DNA from 4 places in the Paenibacillus sp. ALE3 genome. Region 4 is predicted to be linked to each of the others. Evidence: a T-box and tRNA genes for the amino acid it is inferred to sense, from the RefSeq annotation. Region 4 holds a T-box; the other regions hold tRNA genes.
What was found. A T-box is a leader RNA that pairs with one kind of tRNA and senses whether it is charged. The one in region 4 lies ahead of leuS (leucine--tRNA ligase), so its partner is inferred to be a tRNA-Leu.
Positions count from the first base shown of each region.

Region 1: it encodes a tRNA-Leu, which carries the amino acid that the T-box ahead of leuS (leucine--tRNA ligase) is inferred to sense. The anticodon was not compared.
Region 2: it encodes a tRNA-Leu, which carries the amino acid that the T-box ahead of leuS (leucine--tRNA ligase) is inferred to sense. The anticodon was not compared.
Region 3: it encodes a tRNA-Leu, which carries the amino acid that the T-box ahead of leuS (leucine--tRNA ligase) is inferred to sense. The anticodon was not compared.

Region 1 is NZ_CM134214.1:3,219,252-3,224,963, forward strand. It holds gene ACXHJ2_RS13975 (N-acetylmuramoyl-L-alanine amidase) at 253-1,008, shown strand; gene ACXHJ2_RS13980 (divergent polysaccharide deacetylase family protein) at 983-1,918, opposite strand; gene msrA (peptide-methionine (S)-S-oxide reductase MsrA) at 2,047-2,559, opposite strand; tRNA gene ACXHJ2_RS13990 (tRNA-Leu) at 2,773-2,857, opposite strand; gene ACXHJ2_RS13995 (hypothetical protein) at 3,080-3,616, shown strand; gene ACXHJ2_RS14000 (carboxymuconolactone decarboxylase family protein) at 3,758-4,087, opposite strand; gene ACXHJ2_RS14005 (hypothetical protein) at 4,204-4,425, opposite strand; gene ACXHJ2_RS14010 (hypothetical protein) at 4,566-4,910, opposite strand; gene ACXHJ2_RS14015 (xanthine phosphoribosyltransferase) at 5,012-5,584, opposite strand; gene ACXHJ2_RS14020 (DedA family protein) at 5,670-5,712, opposite strand, start outside.
Region 2 is NZ_CM134214.1:1,566,673-1,572,384, forward strand. It holds gene ACXHJ2_RS07145 (glycosyl hydrolase) at 1-932, opposite strand, end outside; gene ACXHJ2_RS07150 (hypothetical protein) at 963-1,241, opposite strand; gene ACXHJ2_RS07155 (hypothetical protein) at 1,595-1,777, shown strand; gene ACXHJ2_RS07160 (YnfA family protein) at 1,818-2,144, shown strand; gene ACXHJ2_RS07165 (hypothetical protein) at 2,240-2,392, shown strand; gene ACXHJ2_RS07170 (hypothetical protein) at 2,425-2,616, opposite strand; gene ACXHJ2_RS07175 (hypothetical protein) at 2,743-2,901, opposite strand; tRNA gene ACXHJ2_RS07180 (tRNA-Leu) at 3,151-3,236, shown strand; gene ACXHJ2_RS07185 (hypothetical protein) at 3,937-4,332, shown strand; gene ACXHJ2_RS07190 (YolD-like family protein) at 4,506-4,835, shown strand; gene cysK (cysteine synthase A) at 5,042-5,712, opposite strand, start outside.
Region 3 is NZ_CM134214.1:3,297,226-3,302,937, forward strand. It holds gene ACXHJ2_RS14400 (hypothetical protein) at 1-67, shown strand, start outside; gene fabV (enoyl-ACP reductase FabV) at 177-1,355, opposite strand; gene ACXHJ2_RS14410 (winged helix-turn-helix transcriptional regulator) at 1,571-1,927, opposite strand; gene ACXHJ2_RS14415 (NAD(P)H-dependent oxidoreductase) at 2,125-2,655, shown strand; tRNA gene ACXHJ2_RS14420 (tRNA-Leu) at 2,748-2,832, opposite strand; gene ACXHJ2_RS14425 (N-acetyltransferase) at 3,214-3,654, shown strand; gene ACXHJ2_RS14430 (GNAT family N-acetyltransferase) at 3,752-4,261, opposite strand; gene ACXHJ2_RS14435 (hypothetical protein) at 4,331-4,846, opposite strand; gene ACXHJ2_RS14440 (hypothetical protein) at 5,142-5,648, shown strand.
Region 4 is NZ_CM134214.1:1,386,419-1,392,130, reverse strand. It holds gene ACXHJ2_RS06370 (ComEA family DNA-binding protein) at 1-15, opposite strand, end outside; gene comER (late competence protein ComER) at 305-1,150, shown strand; gene leuS (leucine--tRNA ligase) at 1,131-3,569, opposite strand; T-box leader at 3,631-3,889, opposite strand; gene ACXHJ2_RS06355 (tautomerase family protein) at 4,069-4,458, shown strand; gene ACXHJ2_RS06350 (class I SAM-dependent DNA methyltransferase) at 4,531-5,304, opposite strand; gene ACXHJ2_RS06345 (CvfB family protein) at 5,308-5,712, opposite strand, start outside.

The DNA.
Region 1 (5,712 bases), 1.8 Mb from region 4:
CAATCACCATACCTTGGAAATATCAAATTACACGTTAGGTTCAGATACTACTAGCTTGCACAGTTTTCAGGAGGTCTAATCCCTGCGGAATAACTATGCATGGTTTCCCTTAAATGGAACATACTATCTTCAATATAACAGTACCCCCAAGGTTTATTGTTATATTCGAAGGCAGCTATGCTGCTTTAGGTTTGATGTCTGTTATGCCTAGTTTCCAGTAAACAATCAATTCGTCCATTGGAGGAATAGAACGTGTTGAATAAAAAGTTAAACAAGATATGGCTGATCGGGCTGGGGTTAAATTTTTGCATCCTTTGTAGCGCTGTATTTGCCCCATTTGCTTATGCAACTACTCAGCCTGGCGAGAAAAGCACCGACACAAACAAGCATACAGAGACCCCGTTTAACCGCTCCTATCACGCTTTTGCCAAGCCGGTGGTCCTGATAGATGTAGGTCATGGCGGTGTGGATGGTGGAACAAGTCACAAAGGACTTCTGGAAAAAAATATCAATCTCGCCATTGCTCAAAAACTGTACTTGATCTTACGTTCCCAGAGTTACCCTGCTGTCTTGAATAGGGACAAGGACTACGCACTGAGTGATGATAACCGTTGGTTGCAGTCCAAATCCCGGCATCTTAAAGACCTCGCCCAGCGTAAAAGCTTGACAGAACAACTGCCCACTGCTGTGGTTGTAAGCCTGCATGTCAATTGGGCCAAACGTGCCGAAAAACGTGGACCCATTGTACTGTATCAAGATGAAGGCAGCAGCTATATGTTAGCTGAGCAGATCCAGCGTTCATTAAACCGCTTATTTTGCATGAATAGACAAACCATGTACGGAAAACCCTTTTATCTTCTGAATAAAATTCAACATCCCGCTGTAATAGTCGAAACGGGGTTTATCAGCAACGAACAAGACAGAGCCCTACTTTCTGGGGATCGCGGCCAAAAAAGGATTGCTGAAGCTATTGCCGAAGGCATTATTGCCCATCTGACGGCGTGGTAGTATTCGTGGCTGGATCTCCTGTCCACCCCCATACATCACGCACTAGATCGCTAATGCCTACAAACTGAGCATGTTCCTTTAATTTAGGAACCGATGAATGAAGCCCTGAGGAGGTATACATGCCGGACACGCCAACATGTCCAATCGTTACACAGGTGTTGTGCTCTGCCAACCATTCAACCACTTTGCTAAGTTGCCGATTCACATGAGCGAGTGTATGAACATCATCCAAAAAAACATCATTTCGCACCGGTGGCATTCCCTTTTTAGCGGCAAGTTCAGGCACCACTGACCAATAATTAGTTCGGCTATCAACAAAAAATAGTCCATGTTCCTTACAAACATCCAGAACGATGGACATAATGCGCTTGTCTGAGGTGACCTTGGAGCCCATATGGTTGTTCATTCCTATGGCATAAGGAACATCCTTGATAGCTGCGGTCACCTTGGCGCGTACTTCTTCATCCGTCATATTAGCCTTGATTGCTCCAGGTCCAAGCCATTCAGGCTTGCCCTGCTTGGGCTCCATTGGAAGATGGACGATAACATCATGACCACGCTCATGCGCTTCCATAGCGTCCTGTTTGGTTGTTGGCAGGAAGGGCATTACAGCAACGGTGATTTTGACAGGTAAATTTAAAATTTCCTTGGTACCTTTCATATTGTTTCCTAGATCATCAATAATGACAGCAACCCTCTTTTGCTGCTGGTTCTGTTGGTCTATTGCTTCGGCAACAGCAGTTTTACAGACCATAAATAACATACAGACTGAAATACAAAGCACTACGATGATTTGCATTCTAGATCTTGCATGGTGTACAAGCGCATAAGACGAATTCTTCCGGTTGCGTGATGCCTTTAAAGCTTTTTTTATTATATTTCTCATGTGCAGCTTTCGTCGTGTACTCATTTGCGGGTCAGCCTCCTTCTCTGTCCCTTCATTGTGTGAGTAAAACCGTTTAAATATGTATAAGGCAGATCTGAGATATAATCTCTGATCTGCCTTGATGTGCGCGTAAGAACGTATATTAAAGCTGCTTACCAGTTTTTATCGATAAATTCATCACGACCGGATTGGGCTCGATCTTCCTTATAATGCTTCACATTCTTCTTGTGATAATCCTGATGATAATCCTCTGCCGGATAAAAAATTGCAGCCGGAAGAATCTCCGTTACAATTGGCTTATCAAAGCGTCCGCTTTGTACCAACTGTTCCTTGGATTGTTGTGCAAGCTCTCGTTGCTGCTCCGTATGATAAAAAATTGCAGGCTTATATTGTGTGCCTCGGTCCTGAAATTGACCTTCTCCGTCGGTAGGATCTGTTTGCGGCCAATACAATTCAAGTAGCTTTTCATAAGGAAACAGCTCAGGATCAAACGTAATCTGCACCACCTCATAGTGCCCGGTTGTTCCTGTTTTAACCTGTTCGTAGGTCGGATCGGAAATCGTCCCTCCAGAATAGCCTGAGACAATACTATGAATGCCCGGCTGCTCCTCGAACGGAGTCACCATACACCAGAAGCATCCGCCTGCAAAAGTTGCTTTCTCCATCTTTCATCCAACCTTTCATTAGCTTCATCAACAAATGCGTTATCTTCTATCATATCTTAAAAATTAAACTTATAAAAGAATTGCTTATGAACTTGAATAAAGTTCAAACCCTTGTATTGGAATCCTTGCTGGAAGTCTGCAATAATTCCGAAACATAAGAAAAGGTTTATAAAATTGCTACAAGAGCAATTCTATAAACCTTTTCTAAATGGATGCGGTCGAGAGGACTCGAACCTCCACGGGGGGTTAGCCCACACGGACCTGAACCGTGCGCGTCTGCCAATTCCGCCACGACCGCATATATATTTGTCGTCTATCTCGAAAGAATCAATCTTTCTTAGCGACAAGATAGATCATACCATGCTCAAATAAAGTTGTCAAATCTTTTGTTTTTCTTTATTTCTTCTTGATAAAAAAGGAATAATACGATAATATAAGAACATAAGTTCTTAGGAACAAAAGTTCCTTTACTTCCATGACTATGAATTATCATCACATTTCCCTAAGGCGGTGAATGGTAATGATCTCTTCAGATACTACTCAGCATTCATGCTCTCTTGTGAAAAGTTATCTGCTCCTTACCTTTATTCAAAAAGTATTTGAGCGTGACAGCCTAATTCTTGAAGAAAGCGGCGTTCTGAAAACCCCTGATCTTTATGTTGAAATGGTTAACGCAGGAATAGATCGTACCGGAATCCTGCTATCTGAAATTAAACATGAATTTAAGAAGTATCACGTTCGTGTTCTAGACATACAACAAAACCACTCCGGCGTTCACGCCACCTATATATATAAAGGCGTTAAAGAGCAGTTCAGTATGCCTATGTCCGCATTCCGCAAAGAAATGTATGAACGAATGCGAGCTTATTTGGGGCTCCCTACCTCTATGCCTCATACGGCGTCTCTACCTTTACCAGAGAAATATCGCCCCGAATTACCCAATAATTCAACCCCCAAACCCCTACGCGTTGTTGGGCGAAGTTGGATTGCATCCTCTTCTGCCTATAAGCATAAATCCCCTCGCCCTGCTGCTTTTGCTGCAAGCAAAAGAGCATAATCCCCGCACTACATGCAAAAAGAAGCTTCCGCAGGCACTAACTGTGCTCGGAAGCTTCTTTCCATAAACATCACTATCATTTGTTCAGATCAATCTATTTCCCCTATTTCGAGTATGAGTTATCTGTATGGATGATTCGTTTTAATGTAGCGCCTTCTGTACACGTGTAACCCCTTGACTTAGAGCATGTCCTCCACCAACTGCAGCAGCTACAGCAACGGCTTCCATAATCTCCTGATCACTGGCTCCTTTGGAACGCGCCTCATTCACATGATAAAACGTGCACACCTCATTGTTGGCAAATAAGCCAATTCCTAGCGCAATCAGTTGCTTGGTTTTTTCATCTAAACTGCCGGCTTGAAAGCATTCTCCGGTAAAGCGATGATAGGCATGAACTACCTCGGGCAACTTATCTTCCAAATGGCTGATTTGATCCTTGTATGCATGTACTTTTTCGTCCATAACCGTCATTAACACAGCACGCCCTCTCTGTTGAGTTTTGCTTCATTACTGTGTCCGGTTTAGAGTTTCTGTATGCCTAATGAAGCACCCAGTTTTTTTATCCAATCCCCATTAGAACTCGTTTCTTAATCCAGTTCTATCGGATTGTGACGCGGCTCGCTGAACGGCTGGTATGTATAGCTGCGATCCAACTTGACCACACGTCGATTCTGGCGGCGAATAAGCACCTGTTCATCATCCCATGCCAGTACAATGCCAACCACATCGTTGGACTCCAATCCATCGCGTACGACGCGTACCTTTTCACCAGAAAGTCGATAAGCATCCAATTCTTCGTCCATTATCATCCATGTCCCCTCCTTGTCCATTTTTTTCAACACAACGGCCATAATTTTATATACATGAAAAAAGTTTAAAAAGAGACCTAAACGAATCATTTAGGTCTCTTCCGCTTACTACTTATATGGATTGCCAACAGAGCAACAAATTATCCCGACTGATTTACACTGTGATCATGTTCTTTTGTATCGTTCTTCTCGTACCAGAAGTCCAGCACTTGTGCAGACAACACTCGCTGTTCTACATACTCCACTTGGTGAGCAGTAAATTCTTCTTTCCAAGAGAAAGACAATTCTTCGCATAGGTTAACCAATGTCAACAACTCAGACCAGGCCACATAGCGTTTATACCAAAAAAACTGAGGATGTTCAATCATATAGGGATACAAATCGTCGAATTCCGTATGCTTACAATCCAAGGCGCGTTCAAAATGCACTTTAGCCGCTGCCAGTTTTTCCAGAAAAAACTGTTCGGTCAATTGTTCATTCCCCATGTTGCTGCCTCCTCTCCCAAACCTTATATATATTATAAGCGAAATTGATGCTCATGCAAAGGTTATTATTAGAAATAAGGATCCGGAGTTTCGAATTGTTACTATTCAGCAAACTCTATCTTACCGTCAGCCAACGACGAAATTTTAACCAATGATTCTACACGGATGCCCTGCTCACGGATGGTTCTCGCTCCAGCCTGAAACATTTTTTCAACCGCAACTCCGAATCCAATCAACTCCGCTCCAGAGCGTTGAATAATTTTAACCATGCCTCGAGCCGCATCGCCATTAGCGATAATATCATCAATGAACAACACACGATCATGCTCATGAATAAATTGACGAGACAGCATAATATCTGTGACAATACCTTTTGTAAACGAAGGTACACGCTCACACAGCGCATCCGGATCAGCTAATAAAGTCTTTTTACGACGAGCAAATACCAACGGTACACCCAACTCCAACGCTGTCGCAAACCCGATGGCAATGCCTGAGGATTCCACGGTCACTACTCTGGTGATTTTGTCTTCCCGAAAACGGGCTGCGAACTCTCGTCCCATTTCCATTGTCAGCTCTGGATCAACCTGATGATTAAGCAATCCATCCAGCTTTAGCACCTGATCTGACGCAATCACGCCTTCATTTAAAATTCGTTTCTTTAATACTTCCATTCCATGACCTCCCACGGCATTCCTATGCGGTAAAAGTACCATACTTCACCCGCCGCTTTCAAGCTATAGCCTGCTTTCCATGCGTTCATGTGATATTTTTTTTACGTTTGTTCCAGAACCATGCGATG
Region 2 (5,712 bases), 180 kb from region 4:
CCCCATGTCATGGCATAGGCCCAGGCTGGCTGATTCTGTAGCACCTTCGCACTCGGCAGAATATCACTTTCTCCGATTCCCATAGGCTTGCCCTGCGCAAGCTTTAGCAATTCAGTGTAGTAGGAGGACCTGTAATCATTATTATAGATATCGGCTGCAAGCACATCTACCCGGTTAATGCCTGGAAAGGACAGACTATAGGGAGTGCTATAAGCGTTCGGAGCATTGGGACTCCAGACCCACAATAGGTTATCTAAATGATGGACATGTACGAACCGATCATACATTAGATCCCACAGCTTAGCGTAATTTTGTTTGTTCCCCCACCAAAACCAGTTACCATTCATTTCATGATAGGGTCTCCATAAAACTGGCACATCCGCATCCCGTAAGGTCTTAAGGGACAGAGCCGCCTCGTCCAAATCAGCGATGAGTTGCTTATATTGTGGGGTACCCGGCGTGACGTAACGATTAAATTCAGCTTGAGTAATTTTTGCTTGTACGTTTTTCCACGTTTTTGGTTTGCCCGGTAACGCCTGATGAAAGGTGATAGCTACGATTCCGCCGTCCCGACTCCATTGAATAGCGCTATTCACAACACGCTGACGTTGCTCTCGTAAGGCAGTACGGGATTGATTAGCCAACCCTCCAAACTCATAGCCGTGAAGTCCCGCGTATTGTCCGCTGATTTGTTGCAGCTTGTTATTTTGTTCATCCGGTGCCTCTAAGTAATCGTGCTGTCCGGAAATTAGCATATCATCCGGCACATTAGTTAGGTAGGCAAGTAATTGCCTGGCTTTGGCAGAGGCATGAGCATTAATTGGCGGGGCGGCATCAGCAACAATGAACGATTGTTGAGAGCCGCTAAAGAGTAAAACAAGCATTAGCAGTAGCACCCTCTGTAACCAAAAGCGTGTTGAGTGAGATTTCATGGCGCTCCTCCTTTGATGCCGGTAATGGGGTTAGTATTTTTCTTTTTGTTTTCTAAGCTGTATGTAGGCGCTAATCATGATCACTACTAGACTAATCATGGTCCACCCATTGAGTTCCTGCAAGTGTATCCAGTTGTCCCACACAAGGAAGCCTGATATAAAGACAAGCAAACCCACTGTAAGGTACATTTTGGTTTGTGCTGGACGCTTGGTACGTTTAGAAACCCAATGTATGATGCCTAGAATAAGGGCTGCCTGAAATAAAAATATACCCATTATCATTAAACTAGCTATAAAAATAGGGGACATCCGTTTCCTCCTCCTAGATCTACAAACAGAATATGCAGGTTTTAAGCGGATGTGGATTCTTGGATGTAAGTTTCATTATAAATGGAGTAACCAGTTGCGCCCTGATACGATCCTGAACAAGTTGACTAAATTATACCATAACTACCGTCCTGCAATGAAAGGCGTCTAAATACCCACTCTTCCTTAATTCGTCATCATACTTTATATTCAGTGAAATATCGACATGTTGGTTTGTACACTACATACATATGAAGCTTCATTCGGAAGTTGCATTGAATTATAGGCATAATTGCAACGCGAAATCGACGGAAAAGTTTGGTATGATTAAAGTGGATTGCAAAGGAGGCCTTCATATGAATGAAGAACACAGACCATTTTCTAGTCCGGTAGATGCTGAGGGAACCAAAGCAAACTTTGATGCCAATCAGCGGAAGCTTCACTCCGAGGGAGCTTCAAGCCTGTGGTGTCAGGTCAGTAATCTGCTTATTCTGGTTGGCGTAATTGCATTGATTATTATTATAGATCGATTACTATAATGAGATGACTGAAAAGTAAGAAAGTTTAGGACGTGATACGTTGTTAAAGGCAGCTTTACTTTTTATTTTGGCAGGCATCGCTGAAATCGGAGGTGGATATCTGATCTGGCAATGGCTGCGAGAAGGCAAGACATGGTATGTCGGACTTTGCGGCGGAGTGATTTTAGCTGTCTATGGAGTCATTGCTACCTTTCAGGTTTTCTCCTCCTTTGGGCGTGTATATGCAGCATACGGGGGTGTCTTTATTGTTCTTTCCATTGCATGGGGCTGGTGGATTGATAAAAAGACACCTGACTTGTACGATTTCATTGGTGGATTGATTTGTTTGGTAGGTATAGCTGTAATTCTGTTGCCGCGCTCAGGGTGATAGGACAAAAACCCCTTTTTTATTTTCAAAAACATGACTATAGGTCTACAAAAATAAGCTTCATATTCCGAAATAGAACTTAAGGAGGGGGTTCTATGAACTGGAATCAAATGAAGCTTAGATTGAAATTTGGCAGTGCTATGCCGAAGAGTGAAGGTAATTTCTCTTTTGGTCTCTTGTGTGGACTCTTCATCAGCATTGTATTGTGGATCTCGATTATTGGCTGGATCATGCTTATCTTCAAGTGATACTTAATAACCTGTGACCTATAATTCATGCTTTATTTGGTAAAGTCATTACGTAGCTTATCTATTCCACGGTCTACGGCTTCATCAATCATATCGGTAGCTGCAGGTGAATCGGCATCAGGGTCAGGAATCCGATCAAATCCTGGTTCACGCGTATCCAGAGATTGTTTATATTCGATTTGATCGTCAGTAAGACTCTTTTTTTCGGAGTTATGTTTTTTCATAGCACATTACACGCTCCTTCTTAGGCATGATTCAGTTCTACACTTTACATAAACGCTTATGCTCCATATTAAACGCTTATAAAATAAACCGGGAAGGATAAATCCCGCCCGGTACTTTCCAAACAACTAGCGATGCTCAATCAAATCAATCGCTCCCAGAACAACATGAGCCAGTCCGAAACCGAGAATGCCTGTAGCTGCAAGTTTGTACTTACTGCTCAGCAACACAGCGCCTGAAGCCGATACTACCGTCCCAAGAACAGTTGGAATCATACCTTCACGCATTCGTAACACCCCTTCTGGTGGTTTGGAAAGACATTTATTAGTGTAGTTCAAATGTGCACAAGTTATACAAAAAGAGATTTTTTATTATTTTTTTAAAAAAACACTTTACAATTTGATAAAATTGTCGTATTATAAGTTGGTGCCCGGTTGAACGACATTTACATAGCGAGAACACTTCTTAATAAGTAAGCTTCTCAGATACTTGTAAGACAAGAACAAGTAAGTGTAAAATAGCGTTCCTAAATACTTGCCGGGGTGGCGGAATTGGCAGACGCACAGGACTTAAAATCCTGCGGTAGGTGACTACCGTACCGGTTCGATCCCGGTCCTCGGCATATCAGTTTTGTTGCATGAAACCCTTGATATTCAAGGGTTTTTTGCTTTTTTAGTAATTGAGACCATAACACTCATATCACAGGGAGCGAGCGCCTTTTCGCTTTTGGGGACGGATTGGGGACGAACTTTTGGATCGAAGACGTCAAGGTGTGCTGTCGTTTTACGACGGAGCTTCTTGGTGACGTGAGCATAGTTATCTGAAGTCACCTGAGATGTGGAGTGGAATGTTGCGATCGATGTTGAAGCTCCTTGATGGATGTTCCCTGACCCAGCAAATACGTTGCATTTGTATGGCGGAGACCATGAAGTGATGCATTACGGAAGTCGTGCCCCTCACACTTGTTTTTCCACTGCTGGGATGGCGTTTTATGGTAATAGGTTTCCCTGTACCTGAGTGAAAAATAAAGTTCCGATCCCCGCCTTCTTCATATCCCATTTGCCTTTGCCTCAAACCTTAGTTTACGCATGTTTTTAACATGGACGACCAGTTCCTCCATATACCATTAAGGCATATCTACATAATCGTTAGGTGCTTTATTCTTAGTATCTGTAATGTCCGCCTGGCCATTTTGGATAATAGTGCGAAAGATGTAATCACAATTTATAGCGATAACGGTAAGGACACTATTAATTACCGAGTAAATGTGAAAAAGCGTTGGTTTAAGTCTATGTGGAATTTTAAATAAAGAGGAGAAAACAATGGCTATTCTTAAAGACAAAAATGAAGAAGGAACATGGGTTGAATTTACATTCAAATATCATATCCCAGGTGAACGTGAAGGTTGTCAGCTCAATTTCAAATACTCTAAAACAAATAGAAAGGTATATGATTTGGATTTTGGGTGGACCAATATCACACTTAAGAATTATATTGAAGCAACCTCGCAATTTCCCGTAGAAAGTTTGAATGGATTCTACTCCTCATTCGAGAAAGACCTTTATGAGTTAAGCTGGGAAAAACTTGACTCGGGTACTCTATATCAGCTGAATTTTTACGGTTCCCAACAAGACTTCTTCCTTTTTGCTACTAAAGAAGCAATAAGACAGTTTGGCGCCGATTTACAGACGGATTGGGATCTGGCTCCGTTGCATTAAACTTAAAATTAAGGCTCGCTGGATAAGTGGCAAGTCTTTTTCTGTCGTTAAAGGAATACTACGCCAATCCAGCAAATGCCTATTCTGAGGTGAATAGCATGAACCATACATATAAAGTGTTAAAGTCGGATGTAGAACTATTCGCTGCTGCATTAAGCCATTAAGAGTATACGTTGTTCAGTGAAGGTAATGGCTTGTGGGAAAGCAGTCGGATTATCATACCAGAACACAAGGAAGTGTACTTAAAACTCATGAAAGACCGTCAGCGGGGAGGCAAGCCGGAACTTGACGATCAGGAAGCCCAGTTGATCGAGCAAGCGCTTATAGAGTCCTACAACACATGTCAACCTATAACATTGGTGGTTTTTAGCCCGTTCGATGACGAAGAACTCACAGGTGTAATCACGTCTATAAATACTGCTCGTAGGGAAGTAAAACTGTTTCGTGGCGAGGATAATTTTAGTTTGATCAAGTTGGAGGGTATCATTTCAGCAAGTATCTAGCAAAAATCTAAGAGGAGTAAATATTCTACTGACGTTATCCAACAAACAAGAAATGTTTTTATCCGCCTTACCTACGAAAATTCAAATTGAAGTCTTTCTAGGAGCATTTGATGCTAGTGTTTTAGCTAATTAACTAAAAAAAGAAAAATCCTATATGTGGCTGGAAAATTAACAAAAGAGGCAGGGGGATCCCTGCCTTCGGAGTTTTATAATTCTACGTCTGAGAAAAGCGGAGTGGACAAATAACGCTCACCTGTATCAGGTAATATGACCACGATCATCTTGCCTTTGTTTTCTGGAAGTTTCGCAATTTGTGTTGCTGCATAAACCGCAGCCCCAGAAGAAATACCAACAAGCAGCCCTTCTGTTTTGGCAAGCAGGCGAGCAGTTTCAAACGCATCTTCGTTTTTAACTTTAAAAACCTCATCTACATATTCTTCATTAAAGTTATTTGGAATGAAACCAGCACCGAGTCCTTGTAGTTGATGTGAACCTGGAGTACCGCCAGACAGCACTGGTGAATCGAACGGTTCGACGGCTATCACTTTTACAGAAGGTTTTCGTTCCTTCAATGCCTGTCCAACGCCCGAAATAGTTCCACCTGTACCTACGCCCGCGATAAAAATATCTACACCGCCGTCCGTATCATCCCAGATTTCCACAGCTGTAGTTTTGCGATGAATTTCTGGATTGGCAGGATTGCTAAACTGCTGTGGTATGAAAGAGTTTGGTGTTTCGGCAGCCAAGAGCTCAGCACGCTTGATAGCGCCTCTCATCCCCTCGGTTCCCGGTGTTAACACAAGCTCAGCACCGAACGCAGTCAAAAGCTTGCGACGTTCGATACTAAACGTTTCAGGAAGTGTAATTATAAGTTTGT
Region 3 (5,712 bases), 1.9 Mb from region 4:
TATCATTACTATTGCCGTTTTTCGCTTGCTGCACCGGAAGTCGCTTTCTACGTCTAATTCTCGATGAAATTTGTTGGTGAACCAACCCATTTTTATTTGCCTGCATACATAAAAAACGGGTCTCACAAGCCATCGCAGCTTGAGAGTACCCGTTTTTGACTTGGAACCTATTTTACTTAATTCGTGTGAACTTCTGGATCAATGTCCAATTCATAATCAATTTCATCAAATCCGAATCCAAACAATTGAAGGAAATCCAGACGGTATTGTTCAAGATCACCCAGTTCGGATACGTTTTCGGTAGTGATCTCAGACCAAGCCGCTTTAACAGCTTGCTGCACATCCTCTCTCATTTCCCAGTTGTCCAGACGAATGCGTCCTTCTTCGTCCGTTTCCACAGTGGATCCACTGTATAACGTCTCGAACAGACGTTGCGCCTGCTCAATACAACCCTCGTGCAGTCCCTTTTCTTTCATGACCTTAAACAGTAAGGAAATATACAGAGGCACAACAGGTATAGCCGAACTGGATTGTGTAACCAAAGCTTTATTCACTGAAACGTAGGCCTTCCCACGATAACGCTCCAGTTGCTTTGTTAACGTATGTGCTGTGGCTTCCAAATCATTTTTAGCTTGGCCAATGGTTCCTTTACGATAAATAGCCTCCGTAATCTCAGGACCAATATACGAGTAAGCCAGTGTGGTTACCCCTTCAGCCAGCAGGTCGGCTTCTTCCAACGCTTTTAACCACAGGGACCAATCCTCGCCACCCATGACCGTGATGGTGTTATCAATCTCCTCCTGCGTTGCTGGTTCAAGCGTAATTTCCGACACAACACCTGTGTTCGTATTCACCGTTTTATTCGTAAACGGCTGTCCAATGGGCTTGAGAACGGAATTAAAGGTTTCTCCCGTATCAGGATGTGTCCGTCGCGGTGAGGCGACACTATATACAATCAGGTCTACCTTGCCCAGCTTTTCTTTGACCAGCTTCAACGTCTCCTGCTTAATTTCATGGGAAAAAGCATCTCCATTAATGCTCTCCGCTATGTAGCCAGCCGCTCTGGCTGCTCTTCCAAAGGCCACTGTATTGTACCAGCCTGCCGAAGCCGTGCGCCCCTCTGAAGCAGGACGTTCAAAGGATACTCCTACGGTGTCAGCTCCCATACCGAAGCTCGCAGCAATGCGGGAAGCCAGTCCATAACCTGTGGATGCTCCGATCACAAGTACCTTTTTAGCTCCTTGTAATCCCGTGCTGTCTTTGATGTAGTCGATTTGACGATTAACGTGAGCCGCACATCCTGCAGGATGCGCAGTCGTACATATGAAACCACGAATTTTCGGTTTAATAATCATTGCAAGGGTCCCCCTACTTTGGCATTCATTTAATATTGATGGAATGGTTGTCCAGTCATAACTATATTACAAATCAGCTTGCGGCTCAACATATAACATAGTCTTGAAGGTAAGTGATCAAATACTATGATACAGATATCCCCGAGCTGCGACTCTACGCCAAAAAGAAAATCGCCGTAAACATCATAGTCTACAGCGCTCTTTTACTCCAATATTCATTTGGACTTATTTTCTAGCAATATCACATCTTCTCCTTGCTCTCGTCTTATTTTGATATTAGTCCTTCCCCAGGTACACATTAAATCAATAATTTCATTTGCTGTAATTCCATACTCCGTTATATAATACTCCACTTTTGGAGGCATTTGATTATACACATGTCTGCCTATGATTCCATCCTTCTCAAGTTCACGAAGTTGCTGTATAAGAACCTTTTGAGAAATGCCTGCAATACTACGCTGTAATTCACTGGTCCTCTTTCTACCAGACATTAATAAGCATATGATTAAGGATTTCCACTTACCTCCGATGATCTCCAGTGTTGCTTCTATGCCTAAATTATATTGTTTCATACGACCACCTCTTCGAGACTAAAATAACTAAGTTTATCGAATTCATTTTATAATCACATATCTTCATTCTAAGTACCATGTACACTTTCAAGTAACTATATTACTTTATTGTGTGTATTTACTTTTTTTATAGCTTACAGAATAATAATACGTATCCACAAAAAGCAAATGATGCGATGTAAGAAAGGTGATTTATAATGAAGACTCTCGTGATTTTAGCACATCCGAATATTGAAGATTCCAGAGTAAATCAAAGATGGAAACAAGAATTACTTCAATATACCAATGATTTGACAATTCATGAAATTTATAAAGAGTATCCCAACTGGAACATTGATGTTTTGAAAGAACAAAAGTTACTTGAAGTACACAGCAATATCATATTTCAGTTCCCTTTATACTGGTATAGTTACCCTCCTTTATTAAAAAAGTGGTTTGATGATGTTTTTGCCCATGGATGGGCTTATGGTTCAAAAGGTGATAAGTTAAAAGGAAAGAAGCTAGGGATCGCCATGTCGATTGGCGATAAAAAAGAAAACTACTTATCTACGGGTTCCGTTACATTTACGGTAGATGAAGTTATAGCCCCTTTTAAAGCAAGCGCAGTACATGTGGGCGCCGTAACATTACCCTATTTCGCTGTCTTCGGAGCCTCGTTTCAAGCAAGTGATGAAGACATTAACCAGAGTGCAAAAGATTATATTAAATATATATTCCAGCATAAATAAAATGGCTGTTTAATAGCACGCATCTTAACCATATAAAAACAGGCTCTTGGAGGCATTCAGCCAATCCAAGAACCTGTAATTGTTAGGTATAATGCGGTCGAGAGGACTCGAACCTCCACGGGGGGTTAGCCCACACGGACCTGAACCGTGCGCGTCTGCCAATTCCGCCACGACCGCATACTATGTATTGATGGCAATTTTTTTAATCACCGTAATTAAGATTATATCTTGCATAGAATTTAAAAGCAAGCCATTTTTATATTATATTTTCTATGAATAATACTAGCAAATATAATAAAATCACTGGATACCACCAACCAGATATGGTAAGATGAACGCATCAGGAAAGGAGGTGCGTCAACATCAATAATCACATGTTGAGCGTATCCCTTACCCGGTCCGTTATTCTCTAATTTACAGAGTTGACGGAGGCGCGGGATACGGATCAAGGCTTTAATTAAGCGCCACGGGTAGAAAGACCGTCCACGGACGGTCTTTTTTATTTCAGTATCATACTTAATATAGATAAGATTACATAATGTGAAAAGAGGCGTTACAATGTCGATTAGACCTGTGAAAGTAGAAGAGTTGAAAGAACTGGTAGCCATCTGGCTGGATGCTTCTGTAGAAGCCCATCATTTTATTGCTCCACAGTATTGGAAATCTCAAGCTGCCGAGATGGAGAACAAGTACCTTCCCCTCGCTCAAAACTACGTTATCATACAGGATGATCATACGATTGGCGGCTTCGTTTCCATGTTGGATGGATACTTGGCTGCTCTGTTTATACGTGTTGATTCTCAAAGAAAAGGCTATGGAAAGCTACTATTAGATTGGGTTAAGAAGCATCATGACGAAATTCAATTAAAGGTGTATCAGTCCAACACGAAAGCATTTAACTTTTATACTAAAAATGGATTTACCATTCAAGCGGAATCTGTGGATGCCGAAACTGGGGAGAAGGAATTTGTGATGATATGGACTAAACATTCATACTAATGAAGCACCCTTTAACTTTTTAGAGCAAAGGCTCCGCTCCCGTATCCATACGGCACAAGCAGAGCCTTTTACTTTTATCTACTAACTGTCTAGTCTCTTATTTAAGCCCATAAACCTCGGTATATAAAATCTCTTTAAAAGGAGCAAACGCCGATTCAGCCAACGCATCTGGATAGCTCATAATTTGAAGCCGCAGATCCGCCTGTCCTTCTCTTAGAGGGGGCTGTACATATTCAAAATGGTTCAAATGGAACCCCAATCGTTCGTAAAAACCGATTCTTCTTCGTGACCATTCATCCACTGGCGGCTCAACCTCTAGCACTACCGGCTGATCAGACCGTGAGACAAACCTACTCATAAGCTTTTTGCCTAATCCGCCACCTCGTATACGGGAATCCACCGCAATATGCTCTACAAACCGAAAATGCGCGAATTCCCAACCAGCCAAGAAAGCCACTATGTTTCCCTGCTCATTCTTTTCAGTCATGATGCGATAGCTAGGATGTTTTAGCAAAGCCTTTTGAGCCTCAAACGTCCTGCATTCTGATGCTGGAAAAGAAGACTCCATAATCGCGTATATTTCAGAAAAATCGTGTTCATTTATCATATATCCCTGCTCCTTTACTTCTAAATTCCCCAAATGACAGGCTGTTTTTATTAAGAGGAAGAGGGATGTTTAGATCTTGTTTAATTCCGTAAGTGTCAGCAACATATGTTCCAACAACTCTGGAATATCCTCCATCTGATCTTCGTTAATTTGCCTGGAAAATCGGAGTTCAATCCTATTATGGTATGTAGATGTCTTCTCTCCGTAAATCTGACTTAGCGTCTGTACTGGTCGAAGTTCAGGCTTCCAAATTTCGGCCAGTAAATTTTCAATCCGGCTGCATTGTGTCTCCATCTCTCGAATCTTCATATTAAAATACAGCAACAAACTGCACCCCGGCGTTTGCTCTTCTATTTCCAAAATTTCTGCAGCCAGGTTGTTTAAATCCATCTTTAGTTGAAGCTCTGCCGTCACACCTGGCTGTTCTCTCAGACTGAACTGTACGCCAAATTCACGCGACATTACCGACATCTCCAATCTATCGATTCGCTGCGTAATGTTAATACGTGAATCCAAATTATCCAGATCGTAAACCGCATTTTCCATAGCTACTTTTAAATTATCAAAAACGGTCGGGTCGAACATTTTCTCACCTCCAATTATTGAGTATAACATAGCTTTTGTTACCCCTAAAATAGAATGCCCCTTTTCATGAAAGCATATTAGGATGAAATTTTATATTATACAGTAGGTTGGCCAATTTCTATGTCGAATTAGGTGAATAAATTTGTAAAAACACATAATTGTGACAAAAATATATATATTTTCGTTTATTATTCCATTTTTATTCCAATTTATTGGAATACACTATATAATACTGGATGGGATTAGTAATACATAACATATAAATCCCAAAATAAAATAAGGAAGAGATGATTAAATGAAAAAGGCAGTTTTTTCTACACTAGGTCTTGCACTTCTATTAAGCACATTCACCGCTGTTGCATCTGCTCAAGAAGCTCAAGAAGCAGCACCCGCTACAAACGGCTTAACTCCTTCCTCTGTACTTGAATATCATGAACAGGAACCAAATGATAGTTTTGAACAGGCTAACTACTATTTTATAGGTGACGCTGTTATCGGAAGACTTGGTGCAGAGGGTGTGCCTGGAGTCTGGGAAGCCTACGATGTATATAGAATTAAGGCTTTTGAATCGCAAAAAGTTCATTTTACAATTCAGGGAGACAGATATTCTGATTCCTGGTTGCAAATGACTGTTTACGATAATAATGGCAGAAAAATGAAACGTTCAAGAGATGGTCAATATTCTTTAGATGTAGAACTTGAAAAAGGTAAAGAATACTACCTAGCCGTCGAGGTTTTTCCAGGAATTCAACCTGGAGGACATATATTTGACTATAAAGTCTCATCTGAAGCTGTAAGGTAGACTTACTAAATTTATGTAACTTTTCAAGTTGTGAATCGTTATTTAATGCCTGTTGTCGTATTGA
Region 4 (5,712 bases):
CCATACGCGTTTCATTTTTCGTATCGTCCCCTACTCCACATGGATTTCGAGAATTTTGAGCCGACTGAAAACACCGTCTCAATTAAACAGAGCAAGTCTGTTCAATTCCCGTCAAACCGGAGGTTGTAAACACCTCCATACGGTATCGCTGTGAGTATTTATACACAAGGGTGGTACGACCCCAGGCACGATCTAATGTGCTCAGACATAAAATTCGTCATGTCGGCCAAGACCAAGTGCATACACTAAGAAGAATGACAGCACAGCGTCTATACCGCAAAGTATGAAAGGAGGACGTTGAACAATGAAAGTTGGATTTATCGGGACTGGCAGCATGGGAAGTCTGCTAATCGAATCTTTTATTCATTCGGACGCACTCAAACCGCAGCAAATATTAGCAAGCAACCGAACGTATTCCAAGGTAACAGAGCTAGCCCGTCGTTATCCAGGTTTGCATGCAGCCCAAAGCAACCGTGAGACGGCAGCGGAAAGCGATGTCCTATTTATCTGCGTGAAGCCGCTGGAATCAAAAACCGTAACGGATGAAATACGCAACGTCATTACAGAAGAGCAGATCGTCGTTTCTATCACAAGTCCAGTACAGATCCGTATTTTAGAGCATGCACTGAAAGCCAAGGTGTCCAAAATTATTCCGAGTATCACTCACCAGATTGGAAGCGGAGCCTCACTGTGCATCCATGGAAACCGGATTACAGAGGAGGATCGCTCCCTTCTGGAAGAGCTTATGTCCCACATCAGCAGGCCAATTCGGGTTAAAGAGTCTCATACACGGATCACATCGGATTTTTCGAGCTGCGGCCCTGCTTTCTTGGCCTTTTTTATGGACCAATGGATTCAAGCCGCAGTTCAAGCTACGGGTATAGACCGTACAGAACTATGCGCATTGGCCGGTGAAATGATCATCGGCACTGGAAAGCTGCTCACGGAAGGCGGGATGACACCAGCCGAGTTACAAGCAAGAGTAGCGGTTCCCGGAGGTATAACCGCTGAAGCTCTTGCGTTGTTAGACATCAGCCTGCATAGTGTCTTCCCTGAGCTAATACGGGTCACGCACAACAAGTATGAAGAGGACATGCAAAAGATAGATGCCTCCTTCGGCTTAAAGCCGATTAACCGGCAACAATATTAACCAGCTTACCCGGAACAGCAATTACCTTGCGAACCGTTTTACCAGCCAGTGCTTCCTGAACGCTGTCCAGCGACAATGCAAAAGTTTCCATCGCTTTGGCATCAAGGTCTTTGGCAATCGTTGCACGCTGTACGATTTTACCATTCATCTGAATGACAATTTCCACTTCAGCGTCTACCGTCCATGCTTCATCATAGGCAGGCCAAGCCGCGTAGGTAATGCTCTCGTTGTGTCCCAGCAGCTGCCACAGTTCCTCGGCTAGATGCGGTGCAAGCGGCGACAACATTTGCACGAAGTTTTCCATCGCTGCACGCGGCAGAAGGTCTGCTTTGTATGCATCATTGGTGAAGATCATCAGCTGGCTGATCGCTGTATTGAAACGCAATGCATCCAGGTCCTCGGTTACCTTTTTCAGCGTTTTATGCCAGGTCCGTTTGAACTCGTCGCTACCGCCGTCATTTTTAATTTTTTCGTTCAGGCTACCATCCTCGGAAACAAACAGGCGCCATACGCGGGACAGAAAACGATGCGCTCCCTCTACCCCATTCTCATTCCATGGCTTGGTCGCTTCCAGCGGCCCCATAAACATCTCATAAATACGCAGCGTATCGGCGCCAAACGTATTAACAATATCATCTGGATTGATGACATTACCGCGTGATTTACTCATTTTTTCATTATTGTTGCCTAGAATCATACCCTGGTTGACCAGCTTATAGAAAGGCTCTTTCGTTTCCACTACGCCGATATCATACAGCACCTTGTGCCAGAAACGGGCATACAGCAAGTGAAGAACCGCATGTTCCGCTCCGCCAATATACAGGTCAACAGGCATCCATTCGCGCTGTTTCTCTTTGGACACAAGCTCTTTATCATTTTTTGGATCAATAAAGCGCAGGTAGTACCAGCAGCTTCCTGCCCATTGCGGCATCGTATTTGTCTCGCGACGTGCTTTCATACCTGTTTCAGGATCAACGGTTTCTACCCAATCTGTCGCATTCGCCAGTGGGGATTCACCTGTACCTGAAGGCTTGATATTGTCCATCTCTGGCAGTACGAGCGGCAGTTGATCCTCAGGAACTGTTTTAATCGTTCCATCTTCTAGATGAATTACTGGAATCGGCTCGCCCCAATAACGTTGGCGGCTGAACAGCCAGTCACGCAGACGATAGGTTACTTTGCCCTGCCCCTTACCCTCAGCTTCGAGCCATTCAATCATTTTCGGAATAGCTTCCTCATTGGTCAGTCCATTCAGCAGGCCTGAATTGACATGCGGACCATCCTCGGTGTATGGCTCTTTGTCCACGTCTCCACCTTGAACGACCTCAGTGATTTTCAATCCGAACTTCTTGGCAAATTCCCAGTCACGTGTATCATGGCCCGGTACTGCCATAATTGCACCTGTTCCGTAGCCTGCCAGTACATAGTCGGCAATCCAGATTGGCAGCTTTTCGCCGTTCACCGGGTTCACTGCATAAGCTCCTGTGAATACGCCTGTTTTATCTTTGGCCAGATCCGTACGCTCCAGGTCACTTTTCCGAGCAGCTTGTTCACGATACTGTTGTACAGCGTCCTTTTGCTCAGGTGTAGTGATCATATCCACCAATTCCTGCTCTGGGGCCAGCACACAGTAGCTTGCACCGAACAATGTATCTGGACGGGTTGTAAATACTGTGAGTTGTTCGTCATAGCCTTCAATTGGAAAATGAACCTCTGCCCCGGTAGACTTACCAATCCAGTTCCGCTGCATATCCTTAATGCTTTCGGACCAGTCCAGTTCCTCCAGATCGTCAAGCAAACGATCGGCGTATTCCGTAATTTTCAGCATCCATTGACGCATGGGTTTGCGGATAACCGGATGACCGCCACGCTCACTCTTACCATCAATTACTTCTTCATTCGCCAGTACCGTTCCCAGTGCTGGGCACCAGTTCACGGGCACTTCAGCTACATAAGCGAGGCCACGCTTGTACAGCTGGATGAAAATCCACTGTGTCCATTTGTAATAATCAGGATCAGTTGTGCTGATTTCACGATCCCAGTCATATGAAAAGCCAAGTGATTTGATTTGACGGCGGAAGTTATTTACGTTCTTCACCGTAATTTCGCGTGGGTGCTCGCCTGTATCCAGCGCATGCTGTTCGGCAGGCAGACCAAAGGCGTCCCAACCCATCGGATGCAGTACGTTGTAGCCACGCATTCTTTTATAACGTGAAACAATATCTGTAGCTGTATATCCCTCCGGGTGGCCTACATGCAGACCAGCTCCAGACGGATACGGAAACATATCCAAAGCATAAAACTTCGGTTTACCCGGTTCTTCCCCAGTGCGGAACGTTTTGTTCTCATCCCAATATTTCTGCCATTTTGGTTCAATACTTTGCGGTTGATAGCCGTGCTTCGGCTGTGTGTCTGTCATTGTCTTTTCCTCCTCAAACGGTATGCAACAAAAAAACCTCTGCATCCCGTAGCGTGTCAGCGCTAGGGACGAGAGGTTATATTCCCGTGGTACCACCCTAGTTAGCAGAAAGCGTTCTTCGCATTCTACTCCCTTTGCACCTGATAACGGAGGTGATCCGATGCGTATTAATAACAGGATACTGACACCTATATAGGTGCTTTCCTGCGTTGGACGCATATCTCCGAGGTGAGTTCGCTTTGCACTGTCAACCGGCTTGCACCACCCGCCGGCTCTCTACATGTCCAGACAAAACTACTATTCCTCATCAGCGATTATTTAACCGTTAATAATGGCACTATTATATTGAAAACCGCGAAAAAAGTCAAATAAGGGCTACATTTGATACGAAGCGCCATCTTCATACTAGTTGTCCATGACACATGAATACGAATGTTTTATAATAACTCCAAGTTGCAATGGTTCAAGTTGAGATGAGATTAGAAAGGTGAGTGGAGACATGGCACAGATTAAAATTTTCGGGACAAAAGAGAAGCTAAATCCGATTAAAAAGCAACTTTCAGAGGTGATTCACTCTGCCGTGGTGGATGCGTTCAATTATCCTCCAGACAAGAGGTTTCATCGTTTTTTCCCTATGAATCATGAAGATTTTATATATGCAGATGGTCGCTCCGACGCATACACCATTATTGAAATCAGTATCTTCGAAGGCAGAACGACAGAAGCTAAGAAGCAACTCATCAATCTGTTATTTCAAAGAATTAACGATCTTTTGGGTATTTCTCCACAGGATCTTGAAATTACTATATTTGAAACCCCGAAACAGAATTGGGGCATTCGGGGTGTACCGGGTGATGAACTTCAGCTGAACTATAAAGTGAATATATGAGAGCAAAAAGACGCCCTTCATGACTTCATGAAAAGCGTCTTTCTTTTTCTATATTAGCTCAATGAATCCTAGCTATTTTACAGCGACATAAAAAAGTCTCGCCGCGTCATCTGCTGCTTCTACCCATTCAAAATCTGCATATACCTTCACATCACGAAAACCCACTTTGGACAATTCTGCCTTCATCCAGGCTGGATCATAAGCACGCTGTACATGAATTTCCTCAAAACGCTGGTACAGATCGCGTCCTTCATGTTCTGCTTTCGCAAAGATACTGAGATGATGCTCAATTTCACAACGGGGAGTGTCCAATGCGCATGTCCAGATATACGAAATAGAGCGTTCATCCAGTACGAATGGTTGTTCTTCATCATAACGCAAAAATGTCTGGGGGTGATGTACATCAAACAGAAAGGTTCCACCAGGCTTCAGACCAGCATACGTTCTGCGAAAAGTAGAAATGATATCTTCTTCCTCAAGTAAATAATTCAGGCAATCGCAAAAAGAAATGACAGAATCCACGGGCTCCGGTAAAATCCATTCTCGCATATCCTGCTGTATCCAGCGAACGCTTCCCTCACGAAACAATCGCTGTCCTTGAGGAGTGGTTTCCATTTTGCGACGGGCTACTGCCAGCATGTCAGAGGATAAATCGATGCCAGCCACCTCGAAGCCCGAGTTAACCAGTGGAATCGTAATTGAGCCCGTTCCGCAGCCCAGCTCGGCCACTGTATGTGGCATACCGTATCGATCCCAAGCCTGCCGTGCAAAGCGCAACCAGTCCGGGTACGGCATGTCCTGCATTAGCTCATCATACACATAGGCAAACTTGCGGTAAGAAGCCATCTTTTATTCCCCATTCCCGTCCTTTGGTTTAGGCATTGTCTCCACCAGGTAGGTCCAGTTTTCTTTTTGTGTAACCAGTCCTTCCTTCATCAGCTTGCCCATCGCACGCTTGAAGGCGGATTTACTGATACCAAACCGTTGTTTGATAATATCCGGCGGCGTTGCGTCAGAATATGGCATGCCGCCACCCGGACGTTCCTTCAGAAATGCAATTAACCGATCTGCATCCTCATCACGGCCTACTTCCTTGCGTGGCGACATCGCCAGATTGACCCGACCATCTTCGCGAACAAGCGTGACCCGTACCTTAACCTCCTCGCCCAAGCGAAGCATACGGTTACGTTCCGAGGAATGAATCATCCCTATTGCACCAAAACCAAGCACACCCCCGTCCACCAGGACGAATGT